DNA from 3 places in the Chitinophaga sp. XS-30 genome. Region 1 is predicted to be linked to each of the others. Evidence: riboswitches for the same ligand, from Rfam matches in the RefSeq annotation. Region 1 holds a riboswitch; each other region holds the start of a gene.
The links. A riboswitch is a leader RNA that binds a small molecule or an ion and turns the genes downstream of it on or off. The one in region 1 is predicted to bind thiamine pyrophosphate.
Positions count from the first base shown of each region.

Region 2: it holds a riboswitch for thiamine pyrophosphate, as region 1 does, so the genes downstream of both, thiS (sulfur carrier protein ThiS) here and FW415_RS14600 (universal stress protein) in region 1, are expected to answer to the same signal.
Region 3: it holds a riboswitch for thiamine pyrophosphate, as region 1 does, so the genes downstream of both, FW415_RS09255 (TonB-dependent receptor) here and FW415_RS14600 (universal stress protein) in region 1, are expected to answer to the same signal.

Region 1 is NZ_CP043006.1:3,554,473-3,558,702, forward strand. It holds gene FW415_RS14595 (cation-translocating P-type ATPase) at 1-2,027, opposite strand, end outside; gene FW415_RS14600 (universal stress protein) at 2,076-2,897, opposite strand; TPP riboswitch at 3,026-3,122, opposite strand; gene FW415_RS14605 (hypothetical protein) at 3,293-3,514, opposite strand; gene FW415_RS14610 (fibronectin type III domain-containing protein) at 3,712-4,230, shown strand, end outside.
Region 2 is NZ_CP043006.1:941,218-945,447, forward strand. It holds gene FW415_RS03930 (sterol desaturase family protein) at 1-808, shown strand, start outside; gene FW415_RS03935 (hypothetical protein) at 844-1,098, shown strand; gene FW415_RS03940 (lipocalin family protein) at 1,207-1,695, opposite strand; TPP riboswitch at 1,787-1,885, shown strand; gene thiS (sulfur carrier protein ThiS) at 1,939-2,142, shown strand; gene thiC (phosphomethylpyrimidine synthase ThiC) at 2,281-4,131, shown strand; gene FW415_RS03955 (thiamine phosphate synthase) at 4,154-4,230, shown strand, end outside.
Region 3 is NZ_CP043006.1:2,241,217-2,245,446, forward strand. It holds gene argH (argininosuccinate lyase) at 1-58, shown strand, start outside; gene FW415_RS09255 (TonB-dependent receptor) at 194-2,560, opposite strand; TPP riboswitch at 2,727-2,820, opposite strand; gene FW415_RS09260 (single-stranded DNA-binding protein) at 3,005-3,391, shown strand; tRNA gene FW415_RS09265 (tRNA-Met) at 3,797-3,871, shown strand; gene era (GTPase Era) at 3,986-4,230, shown strand, end outside.

The sequences.
Region 1 (4,230 bases):
TTGCAGGACAGCAGGAAGATGATGAACCGCCGGATGTTCTCGAAAATGATCCGGCCCTGTTTGATCGCCTTTACGATGGAAGAAAAGGCATCATCTTTCAGGATCATATCCGCCACCTCCTGGGAAACCTGCGTGCCGCGTATGCCCATGGCAATGCCGATGTCCGCTTTCTTCAGCGCGGGCGCATCATTCACACCATCACCGGTCATGGCTACGATATGATGTTGCTGTTGCAGCGCTTCCACAAGGTCCAGTTTCTGTTTGGGGCTGACGCGCGCAAATACGGAAGATTGCAGCCATTTGTCCCGCTGGCCGTCCATATCCTTACCGTTGATAGCGCCGTTATTTTCATGGCTGCTGATACCCAGCTGGCTGGCGATTTTGGCGGCGGTGGCGGGATGGTCTCCCGTGAGCATGATAATGCCGATACCCGCGGTATGACATTCCCTGATTACCTGTTGCACACCTTCACGCGGAGGATCAAGGAATCCCGCGATCCCCAGGAACACCAGGTTTTGCATAAAATCATCTTCCTGCCGGTCGGTTTCCTTCATGGCAAAGGCCAGGGGCTTCAGGCCGGAGGCTGCGAGCTTGTCGGTCAAATCCAGCCACCGCTGTTTATCCGCATCAGGGAAAGGCGCTGTTTCGCCACGGCGGAAGATATGGGAACAATAATCCACCAGGTTTTCCGTGGCGCCTTTTGCGGAGATGAAATATCCTTTTTCTCCCTGATGGATGGTGCCCATCACCCGGGTATCCGAATTAAAGGGCGCTTCTGCTTTTTTATGAAATGCGGCATGCATTTTCCTGATATCGGCGCCGGTCCTCCCTGCGAATTGCAGGAGGCTCAGCTCCAGCGGGTCGCCGGTTTCCCCTTCCAGTGAGGCATTGTTGCAAAGCACGGCCACCCGTTGCAGCAGATCAAGCCCGGGCGCATCATCTGTTCCGTTCTCCGGGTCTATTTCTTTTTCATCCAGCACCACGGCGGTAACTTCCATTTTGTTTTCCGTCAGCGTGCCGGTTTTGTCCGTGCAGATCATGGTGGCGGCGCCCAGTGTTTCCACGGCGGAGAGTTTTTTGACGATCACCTGGTGCCGGGCCATCCGCATCATGCCCCGCGCGAGGGCCAGCGTGGCCACAATGGGCAATCCTTCCGGTATGGCCGCTACCGCCAGTGCGATGCAGGTTTGCAGCATATCCATGAATGGTACCTTATTGAGCAGCCCGGCTACGAAAATGAGCAGCACGATCACAATGGTGATGCCGATCAGGCGTTTGCTGAAGCCTTCCAGTTTCTTCTCCAGCGGTGTTGCCGTTTTTTTCGCACCGGCCACCATGGTGGCAATATGGCCCAATTCCGTTTGCATACCGGTAGTGGTAATGACCACATGTGCGTTGCCTTTTCTGATGAAAGTGCCTTTGTACACCATATTGGTGCGCTCGGCGAGCGGGGTTTCCGCTTCCACGGGCTCAGGGGATTTTTCCGCTGGTACGGACTCCCCGGTGAGTGCGGATTCGTCCGCCTGAAGGTCTGTGGCATCGGCGATCCTTCCGTCCGCCGCCACCATGTCCCCGGCCTCCAGGAACGCGATGTCCCCCGGTACGATCTCTTCCACCGGCACTTCTTTCAGTTTCCCGTTCCGCAATACCCTGGCGGCCTGGCGTGTCAGCTTTTCGAGCGCTTTCATAGACCGCTCTGCCTGTAACTCCATAATGAACCCGATGGCCGTATTCAGCAGGATCACCACGCCGATAGCGATGGCATCCGGCCATTCCCGGAAGAAGAGGGACATGGCTGCCGCTACGAGCAACAGGTACACTACCGGGCTTTTAAGCTGATGCAGCAATATCATCCAGGGGGAGATCCTTTCACGGCTTTCAATGGCGTTAGGGCCATATTCTTCCAGGCGCGCTGCGGCAGCGTCATCCGTGAGGCCATGACGTATATCAGTCTTTAACCGGCTGCCCAGTTCATCCGGTCGCAGCTGATGAGGGGAAAATTCAAGGGTATCCATGCGGCTGTTCATTGATCGCAAATTAACTGCAATATTCCTGCCTGATGATGACAGCGATCATCAACGCTGCCGGAAGGTAATGACAGGCGTCAGCGTCCGGTAAGCCAGTTTTTGGGTAATGCTGCTGTGGAACAACCCCTGGTCTTTATGCACCATTACGATCAGGGAAGTATCTTTCTGTTGCGCAAATCCCATGATACCCCGCACAACATCATGTTCATCTATAAATTCATAAGCAGGCGCAAAACGGTCAAGCAAGGCATGAAGCGTTGCCAGTTGATTTTTCGTTTCCGGATCATATCCCTTATCCGGCGGTGTTACATTCAATACCCACAGCTGCGCCTGCAGGGACCCGAACAATTGTTCAAGCAGCGGGAGAGGGGTGTCTTCCGCCGTATCATCGAGATCAGTGGTAAAAATGATATGCTTTACCGCCGCTATGGAAGCCGCGGGAGGAACCAGGAGCACCGGGTAATCGCTGCTTTTCAGCACATCGATCGCCGTGCTGCCGATCAGCATCTTTTCCAGGCGGGATTTTCCCGTAATACCCATCGCCACGAGTTCCGTTCCTTCCCGCCGGCATATCTCGTTCAGCGATTCGGGCAATACCACATCGTCCGTCCGCAGGATGATCTCCGTGTCCCCAGGTAGCTTGCCCTGCAACCGTTCCGCCAGCTTTTCCAGCAGCAGCAGGCTCTCACGGCCGAGCTGCCCGCTGTCTTTCACCGGGGATACCGGGAGGTCCGTTGTGGGAACAAAACTCCGGTAAGCATGGTACAGCACTACCTTTTCACATTGCATCTGTGTTGCCAGCGCACAGGCATATTCCGCCGCGTGAAATGCGGCATCTGAAAAATCGGTAAGGATCAGGATAGATTTCATCAGTTCATATTTACTTTTTACGGGTCAGATGGATTGCTACAAAGGTAGACCTTATCACCATTGCGCCCCGGTGTTTATTTTTATTCCTGCAGTATAAAAAAAGAGGCCGCCTCTGTTGAGACAACCTCTTCAGATGTTTCTTTTTTTCCTACGCTGGAATTATCCAGATCAGGTAATGTGGGTTTGTTCTCAGATCCTTCTTCAGGACCACCCCTTTCAAGAAACTTCTGTCTGAATATATCGAAGAATAATGCCGGAAATATGGTTGTTAGACAGAAGGCAGATTTACCGCCCGGTAAATATTCCGGGAAAATGCAATGAGTGACGCAGCCATGCAATATTTTCCACATCCGGCGATAAAAATACCCATTATGCCGCCTCGGAAGACAGCGGAGTTAGTTGCTTTTGGCCAGATAGGTTTCTATCGCCTGCCCGATACCCCGGGTTTCTGCCGTTTCATTGTCACGGTTCTCTTCAAACCAGTGATTCGCCCCTTCATTATCCTGCCGGAGTTGCAAGCGCATGGTAAAATCGGGTAAATGCACCGTGAAAAGCGCTTCCTCCTGTTGCTCTACTTTTACGTCGTGCTGATGATAACTGATATGGAATGTACGCATCTGACAAGGTTTTGCTGACAATGTCGCAATCATTGTGCCTGTATCCCAATAATTTAGCCGCCGGTTTAAGTTCTGTTAACAATCTGTTTGCTTTCTGTTGACAACGCTGACCCGGAAATTTCAGGAAATTATAGCAGCATGAGATTGTTGAACCCGTGTTGCCCTATTCCATCATCACTTCATTAAAACCCGTTTTTATGAACCTGAAAATTTTACAGAGCACTGCCTGCTGCGCTATGCTGCTATGCGGCGTTATGCAGGCTTCCGCGCAGGCGGACATTACGGACAACGGCGGTATCCTTACCGCGCAGTACAATAACACCAATGCGAACGAGAACTATCCCAGGGTGATAGACAACAGCGTGAGCACCAAGTATTTCACCGGCGGCCAAACCGCTTTATGGATCCGCTACCAGTCCGCTTACCCCGCCATCGTTAACCAGTACACGCTTACCTCCGGGAATGATCATGCGGACCGTGACCCGAAGAACTGGACGCTGGAAGGCTCCAATGACGGCAGCAGCTGGACGGTGCTTAACACCCAGACGAACCAGTTGTTCACCGCACGTTTGCAGACGCGCACCTTTCCCTTTTCCAATTCCGTGAGTTACCTGCACTACCGGCTGAATATCACCGGCAACAACGGCAGCGTGGATACCCAGCTGGCGGAATGGGAGCTTTGGGCCACGGGAGTGGCCACAGCACCGGATGATCTG
Region 2 (4,230 bases), 2.6 Mb from region 1:
TTATTACAGAACTGCTATGCTCGTAGCCGGCCTGGTACTGCTATGGGTCATAGAAGGGGTTATTCCCCGCATGCGTTTTTCGGATAAGCATAATAAATACCGGCATGCCGGCACCAACCTCTTTTTTACCCTCACCACCGCAGCGGTGAATCTTGCATTTGCCTTTCTTATTATAAAAGCATCCATGTGGACGGCCCGGGAGCAGTTCGGCCTGCTGTACAGCCTTTCCCTGCCCCTCTGGCTGCATGCCCTGCTGGCTGTGCTGATGATGGACTTCATCGGGGCTTACCTGGTGCATCTCGTACAGCATAAAGTAGCCTGGATGTGGCATTTTCACAAGATACATCATACGGACAAGGAAGTGGATGCCACCACGGCCCTGCGCCATCACCCCGTGGAAAGCGTTTTCCGCGTAGGGGCGTTGTTCATTGCTATTGTGACCATGGGCATACCGGTATGGATGGTGATGCTGTACCAGTCTTTATCCGCCTTCATGAGCCAGTTCAATCACGCGAATATTCATTTACCGCACTGGCTGGACAAAACGTTAAGCTGGATCATTGTGTCGCCGGACATGCACAAGGTGCATCACAGCCGCTATCAGCCGGAAACAGATTCAAACTATGCCAATATTTTTTCGATATGGGACCGCCTCTTTGGTACGTTCGTGACGGTGAAAGATACGGCCAGCCTGCGTTACGGGCTGGATGAATACCAGGATGCGCGGTACAGCCAGATAGGTCCCTTGCTGAAAGCGCCTTTTGAAGAAGTCCCTGACCCTGGCGGACAGGCAAGCTTGCAACAATAGTCATTTATTTTTATCACCTATATAATCGATTCAACATGCCACACACAACAAGTCTCCCCAAGATCGCGGGATACGTTTCAATTTTCATCGGTGTGCTGTCCGCTGCATTCTCTTTTGTGACCAGTTCGCCGGAGGCGGCCATGTACCTGGGCGGAGCTGCCGTGGTAGCCTGCCTTGCAGCCGGAGTGATCGCCCGCAAGAATATTGATGAACTGCAAATGGCCGTGGCGGGGTTATTCCTGTCTATCGTAGGTTGCGCTGTCGGCGCATGGCAGGTCTATAATTTCTAGGTCTGAACAGAGCGGGGCTACAAGTTCCTCTTTTCGGGTGCCGGCGTAAAAACCGTAACCTGATGAAGAAAACCTCCCGAATCCGGATCGGGGAACTTGCCACGCGTCTTATTTTCCCTTACGCTGCCGCGTAAACCGCTCCAGGTAACCCGCCGCAGCATTGATCGGGAAAAGCACCAGCGCAGTATCGTTCAGCGCCCTCACCAGCATGGTGTCAATCGCAGGGCCCGCATTCTCCACGCCCTCTGCATGGCTCCATAATATCAGCGTATCATGTGAAAGTTCCCATTTATCGTACAGCAGCGTATGCATGTTGACGGATACTGCTTTGCCATTCTTCCGCAGCTCGATCCCCTGTAAAATACTGTCTATACCCGGTACCGGCTGTATCCATTTGCCCGGCAGCAATGTTGCATCCACTTCGGCCATTGCTGTATCTGCCTGTGCCTTCAGCGTATCCGGAAATTGTGTGCCCGTATCCAGAGATGGCACCAGGCTGTTGTTCCGCGCACTGTCGCTATCATTCGCCGCCTGCTGTTTTGGTTGACAGGCCGCCAATATCAACGCCAGGCCTGCTATCATACCGGGTTTTATCATACCGAAAATTTATGGGTCAGTTACCGATATATCAAAGATAATGCTAAATGCCGGTCCCGATTTGGAAATTGGAAAACAAGGCCCTAGATTTACATCACTTTAGGGGTGTTCCGGGAAACCGGAACTGAGATGATACCCTCAGTCACCTGATGCAGTTCACACTGCCGTAGGGAAAAGTAAACTGAACTCCTTCTCATCTTCACATCCTTAAAGTTTATTGTTTCACCTAAACTCCTTGCAAACATGGAAGTGCTTGTAAACAATAAACTTTATGCGGTGCAGCCGGAAACAACCGTTACTGCACTCTTACAGTTTATTCAACTCTCATCGCTAAAAGGCGTTGCCGTCGCCGTCAATCAACAGGTAGTCCCGAAAACGGACTGGCCCGGAACATTTTTGCGCCCGGATGACCAGGTGACCATCATACGGGCCACCCAGGGCGGTTGATCCGATCTGTGAGCCGGGCCGCCGGCCGCTGTTCAGCATCGTTGCGTCGCACACTTGTACGGCTGTTCCGCTATGGGCGGACGAAGCATCCTTTTATTCATCATGGCCGGCCAGCGCCGCCGGCACAATACGATCACCATGAAAAACATCATCAGCCGGGAACCCTTCCCCGCGTCAAAAAAGATCCATGTCAAAGGCTCCCGGCACGATATCAGCGTAGCCATGCGGGAGATAACGTTAACGGACACACGTCTGCATGGGCGGCATGGCGAAACAGAACCCAATGCGCCCGTTACCGTGTACGACACCAGCGGTCCATATACCGATCCTGAAGCTATGATAGATGTCCGCAAGGGCCTGCCACGCCTGCGGGAACCGTGGATCAGCGGTCGCGGAGACGTGGACCAGCGCGGTGAGTTCACTTCTCAATACGGCCGCGAACGTCTGGCGGACCCTGCAACACAGCAGCTCCGCTTTGAGCACCTGCGCCTGCCTTACAAGGCAAAACCCGGCGCCAATGTCTCCCAGATGCACTACGCCCGAAAAGGCATCATCACTCCCGAAATGGAATACATCGCCATCCGGGAAAACCAGCGCGCGGAAACGCTTTTCTCCGCCAGCAATGCCCTCTGGCACCAGCATAAAGGCAACAACTTCGGTGCGGGTATGTCCGAAAAATGGATCACACCGGAATTCGTTATGCAGGAAGTAGCCGCCGGCCGCGCCATCATCCCCGCCAATATCAATCACCCGGAAAGCGAACCGATGATCATCGGCCGCAATTTCCTCGTGAAGATCAACGCCAACATCGGCAACTCGGCCGTTACCTCCAGCATAGAGGAAGAAGTGGAAAAGGCCGTGTGGGCCTGCCGCTGGGGCGCAGATACCATTATGGACCTCAGCACCGGCAAACACATCCACGAAACCCGGGAATGGATCATCCGCAACAGCCCTGTGCCCATCGGCACCGTGCCCATTTACCAGGCCCTGGAAAAAGTGAACGGGAAAGCGGAGGAGCTGACCTGGGAACTCTTCCGGGACACACTTATTGAACAGGCGGAACAGGGAGTGGACTATTTCACCATCCATGCCGGGGTGCTGTTGCGGTATATACCGTTAACGGCTAAACGAATGACGGGAATTGTGTCGCGCGGCGGTTCGATCATGGCCAAATGGTGCCTCTCCCATCATAAGGAAAGCTTCCTTTACACCCATTTCGGAGAGATCTGCGAGATCATGAAAGCCTATGATGTGGCCTTCTCCCTGGGAGACGGCCTGCGGCCGGGCGCTATTGCCGATGCCAATGATGCGGCACAATTCGCGGAACTTGAAACACTCGGAGAACTCACCAAAGTGGCCTGGGAACAGGATGTGCAGGTGATGATAGAAGGGCCCGGACATGTGCCGATGCAGCTCATCAAAGAGAATATGGACAAGCAGCTGAAGCACTGCCATGAAGCGCCGTTCTACACGCTCGGCCCCCTCACCACGGATATTGCCCCCGGCTATGACCATATCACCTCCGCCATCGGCGCGGCCATGATCGGCTGGTTCGGCACGGCCATGCTTTGTTATGTTACGCCCAAGGAACACCTGGGGCTGCCCAACCGGGAAGACGTGAAGCAGGGTGTGATCACCTATAAACTGGCCGCTCACGCAGCTGACCTCGCCAAAGGGCACCCTGGCGCGCAGCACCGGGACAATGCCCTGAGCAAAGCCCGCTTCGAATTCCGGTGGGAAGATCAGTTCAATCTCTCCCTCGATCCCGATACGGCTCGCAGCTATCACGATGAAACGCTGCCGGCGGAAGGCGCTAAAGTGGCGCATTTCTGCTCCATGTGCGGCCCGCATTTCTGCTCCATGAAGATTACGCAGGAAGTGCGGGAGTTCGCCGCCGGAAAAGGCGTAGCGGAAGAGGCCGCGCTGTCCGCCGGAATGGAGGAACAGTCAAAAGCCTTCATCCGGCAAGGTGGGGAGATCTATTTGTAACACCGCTATTTAACAGGCTTGCATGATCTGGGTCATTACATCTCCTGAACGGATATACGAAGAAGTGGAGCGCATCAATCAACTGATGACCGTAGCGGA
Region 3 (4,230 bases), 1.3 Mb from region 1:
TTTAAAAGGCTTTCCGTTTGAGAAGGTGCATATGGCGATAGACAGGCTCGTGAAATAAAACATTCGTAAAAAAGCGGGGCCGTCTGGATTTCTAGACGGCCCCGCTTTTGCGTATTGCCTGTTTAAGTTTTCATCTGCATGATCGGTTTTGCTTTTGGCACGCTCACTTGTTATACCGGGTAAACCGGCCTTGCTACAGACCGATCTTTACTCCCGCCATAAAATTGAAGCCAGCCATCGGAAAATAGTAGTTATCCGCTTTCACAACACCACCATCAATATACCCGTACGTATAACCGTTCGGCTCATATTTCTCGGAGAAAATATTATTCAGCATCAGCTGAAGTCCCAGTGACCGGAAGAACTGCTGCGGCACGGTATAGTTGATGCGTACATCGTTCACAATAAAGGCATCCAGGCTGCGCTTTTCACTGGAAGTATTGTCCAGGAACTGGCGGCCCACGTATTTGCCCACCCAGTCGAGCGTAAGGCCGCTCACCGGCCGGTAGCTCACCGTGTACCCGGCCACCAGATCGGGAGAGAAAGAGATATCCGTATCCTCATATGTTACCGGTTTCTGCCCGCCATTATCCCAGTCGTCCAGGTACTCCGTAAAACCGGAGATGCGGTTGCGGCTGAAAGCGATGTTTCCCGCCAGGGTGAGCTGTGTGAGCAGGTTGTAATGCCCATTCAGCTCAAGCCCAAGGCGGTAGCTTTTCGGGATATTGGTCCTCGCGTAAGCGCCGACGTCATTGATCCTGCCCGTCAGCACCAGTTGATTACGATAATTCATGTAGTACACATTGGCCTGCAGTCCGGCTTTGCTGTTTTGCAGCACATAACCGGCTTCCAGGTTGCGCAGTGTTTCGTGTTTGGGCACTTCCTCCAGTCCCGCTTCGAAGTCATCCCGGTTAGGCTCTTTATTGCCGATGGCATAGGAAGCATACACATGCTGCTGTTCATTCAGCCTGAAAGACAAGCCGCCTTTGGGGTTGAAGAAATTGTAGTATTGGTGTTGGAAGATGTCAGGATTGTTACGGAAGCCGTTCAGTTCATAGTTGACGTGACGGTATTGCACATCAGCGAATATTTTCAGTTTATCCGTTACCGATAGTTCCCCTTTCCAGTAGATGTTCGCGTCTGTTTTGAAGGCATCCAGATCGTACCATTTCCGGTCTTTATCAAAACCTCCGTGCTGCGCCCAGATCACTTTACCGTAGTGCTTGCCGTCATACCGGTTCAGTGCGCCGCCCAGGCTCCAGTTGAATTTGCCGGCTGTGCGGTTGAAGGAGAACACGCCGCCATAGAAATGATTGTCCAGCCACAGCTGGCGGATAAGGTCCGTTGTGGCAACGGGCGCGCCGTTGTATATGGGATCTTCCACACCGAAATCCGCGTAGCTTTCCCCGTCACGGTAATTCTCGTAGTATCCGCGGCCGCGGGTGTAATGCAGGCCGATGTTGAAGTTGAGTTGACTGTTGATGGACTGGTTCAGGAAGAGCTGGTAGTGATCCTGCTGATAGTTGTCCGTTTCGTTGTCATACGGTTCGCCGGGTTTGTTGGCGCCGCTGGGGTTGTAGGTCCGGTTGCTGCGCAAAGTGGCCGAGTCTATCCCGTTCCAGGCCTGGTAGGTTTTTTCCTTTCCGGAAAAAACGTTCAGGCGGATGGCTGTTTTAGCGGAGATGTAGGCGGCGGAGGTGTAGAAGGAGCGGAGATCGGAAGAAGCCCTGTCGATATACCCGTTCGAGGATATTTTGGACAGGCGCGCGTCCAGGGTGAAATGCCCGTTGATCAGGCCGCTGCCGGCTTTGACCGTATGTTTCCAGGTATCGAAGGAGCCGTAGCTGTTATCGATCCCGCCGTATGCGGTTTCGTTGTACTCATTGGTGCTGAGGTTGAGCGACGCGCCGAAGGCCCCGGCTCCGTTGGTGGACGTGCCTACACCGCGTTGCAGCTGTATGCTGTTGACGGAGGAAGCAAAATCCGGCATGTTCACAAAGAAAGTGCCCTGTGATTCGGCATCGTTAACGGGAATACCGTTGACGGTCACATTGATGCGGGTGATGTCCGATCCGCGCACCCGCAGGCCGGTGTATCCAACGCCCGCGCCCGCATCTGAACTGGTCACCACGGAAGGAAGCTGGTTCAGCAGCATGGGAAGGTCCTGCCCGAGGTTTTGGCTCGCAATGGCCTCTTTGTTCAGTTCGGACCTGGTGAATGGCGCATCCCTTCCGGCGCGGAGACTGGCGATCTCTACCGGTTTTACGAAAAGCCCGGTTTCTTCCAGTGCGAAATCATATTGTGTTTTTTCCGAAGCTGTTTGGCGGAGGGTCTTGTATCCGAGGAAGCTGGCCTGTATGATGTAAGCGCCGTTGGCCGGAGCGGCAAGGCGGTATTGTCCTTTTGCATCGGTATAAGTGCTGCCGCCTTTGGAGAGGGTGATGGTAGCGCCCTGCAGGGGCCGTCCGGATGACTTGTCCGTTACCGTACCGGTGATGACCGTTTGGGCGTGAACGAGCGTGGAGAGCCCGAGCAACGCCAGAAGCATCATTCTTTTCATCTGTTAATATTTTATCTCTTTTTTGTAGCCGGATGGAGCCCTGCATACACATATGCTATGCAAGGCTTCATCGTATTTCCTTTTTTATTCACATATTTCGAATAACGAAATAGCAGCAACTGCACATCAATGCAGCACTGTCAACTATCGCCATAAAGAGGTAAGGAAAATGATCGCTTACCTTTCCTAACCGGCATTACCCGGTCCAGGTTCAACGGGTCTGATCTCAGCCTGATAGTAAGGCACCCCGAGGTGAAAAAGGGATTGAATCCTGTTTCCAGTGTAAAGGTAGACCGATGGAAGGAATAATGGCGGATTTTTTTTTCGTTTCAGTTTTTTTGCTAACTTTATTGCTGTTGCCCGATGACATACTTCTCCATGTTTTTAATATCAGCAGAGATCATTTTGAGGAATTTATTTGTTAACCAAAACAATCATTATCAGATGATCAAACTTCAAATCATTGGCTACCTGGGCAGGAATGCCGTGGAGAAGCAGGTGAACGGCAGGGCCGTTCTGAATTTCAATGTTGCGCATAATGAGCGCTACAAGGATGCGCAGGGTGTACAGCAGGAGCGTACGATCTGGGCGGAATGTGCGATGTGGGCGCCTAACGGCGTCGGGCCTTACCTGTTGCAGGGTACGTATGTGTTCGTAGAGGGCACACCGCATCTTGAGTTGTACAACACTGCCGCCGGTACGCCGGCCACATCCCTGAAACTGCGCGTGACGGGATTGAAATTGCTGTCCGGCGGGGGGAGGTCCGCCACAGAGGAAAAAGCGACCATTCCCGATGTGCCGCAACCGGAAGAAGAACTGCGGTTTGAGTAGATGAAGCGGGCATGTTTGGTGTAACCGGTTGAACATCGAAGGTCATCCGGCTGCGTAGATGAGGCCGGCATGTTTGGCGTATCCGGTTGAACATCGAAGGTCATCGGGCTGCGTAGATGAGGCCGGCATGTTTGGTGTAACCGGTTGAACATCGAAGGTCATCCGGCTGTGTAGATGAAGCCGGCATGGTTGGCGTATTCGGTTGAACATCGAAGGTCATCCTGCCCATGCAAAATGCAAAGATGAATGGTAATGGCTGTTTTAACATCTGGCGGGAGAAAAAGGAACCGGATCTCTGAAAGCTGCCGCAGGCCTTGCTTTTCAAGCAGATAGAAAAATTTTTTTTCTTAAAATGCGCAAAAAGATTTGGTTGCGTTGAATTTTCGCTTACCTTTGCACCCACATTGCGAGGTAGAGCAGAGGTAGCTCGTCGGGCTCATAACCCGAAGGTCAGGGGTTCGAATCCTCTCCTCGCTACCAGAGAGAAGCAGAGATACCAATCATCACTTCTTCAAAAAACTAAAAAAGCCGAAGCTAATTCGGCTTTTTTTATTTGTACTAAATTGCACCTGTGCTGAAAACAAAAAAGATCGTATGCACCGCGCCGGTTTCGTAAATATCTTCGGTAAGCCAAATGCCGGAAAAAGTACCCTGCTCAACGCTTTGTTGGGCGAGAAGCTGGCAATTGTGTCCCCGAAGGTGCAAACAACGCGGCATCGCATTACCGGCATCCTCACGGAACCGGGATACCAGGTCGTGTTTTCGGACACCCCCGGCATCATCGATCCGAAATACAAGCTGCACGAAAAAATGATGGGCGCCGTGCGTTCCGCGCTGGA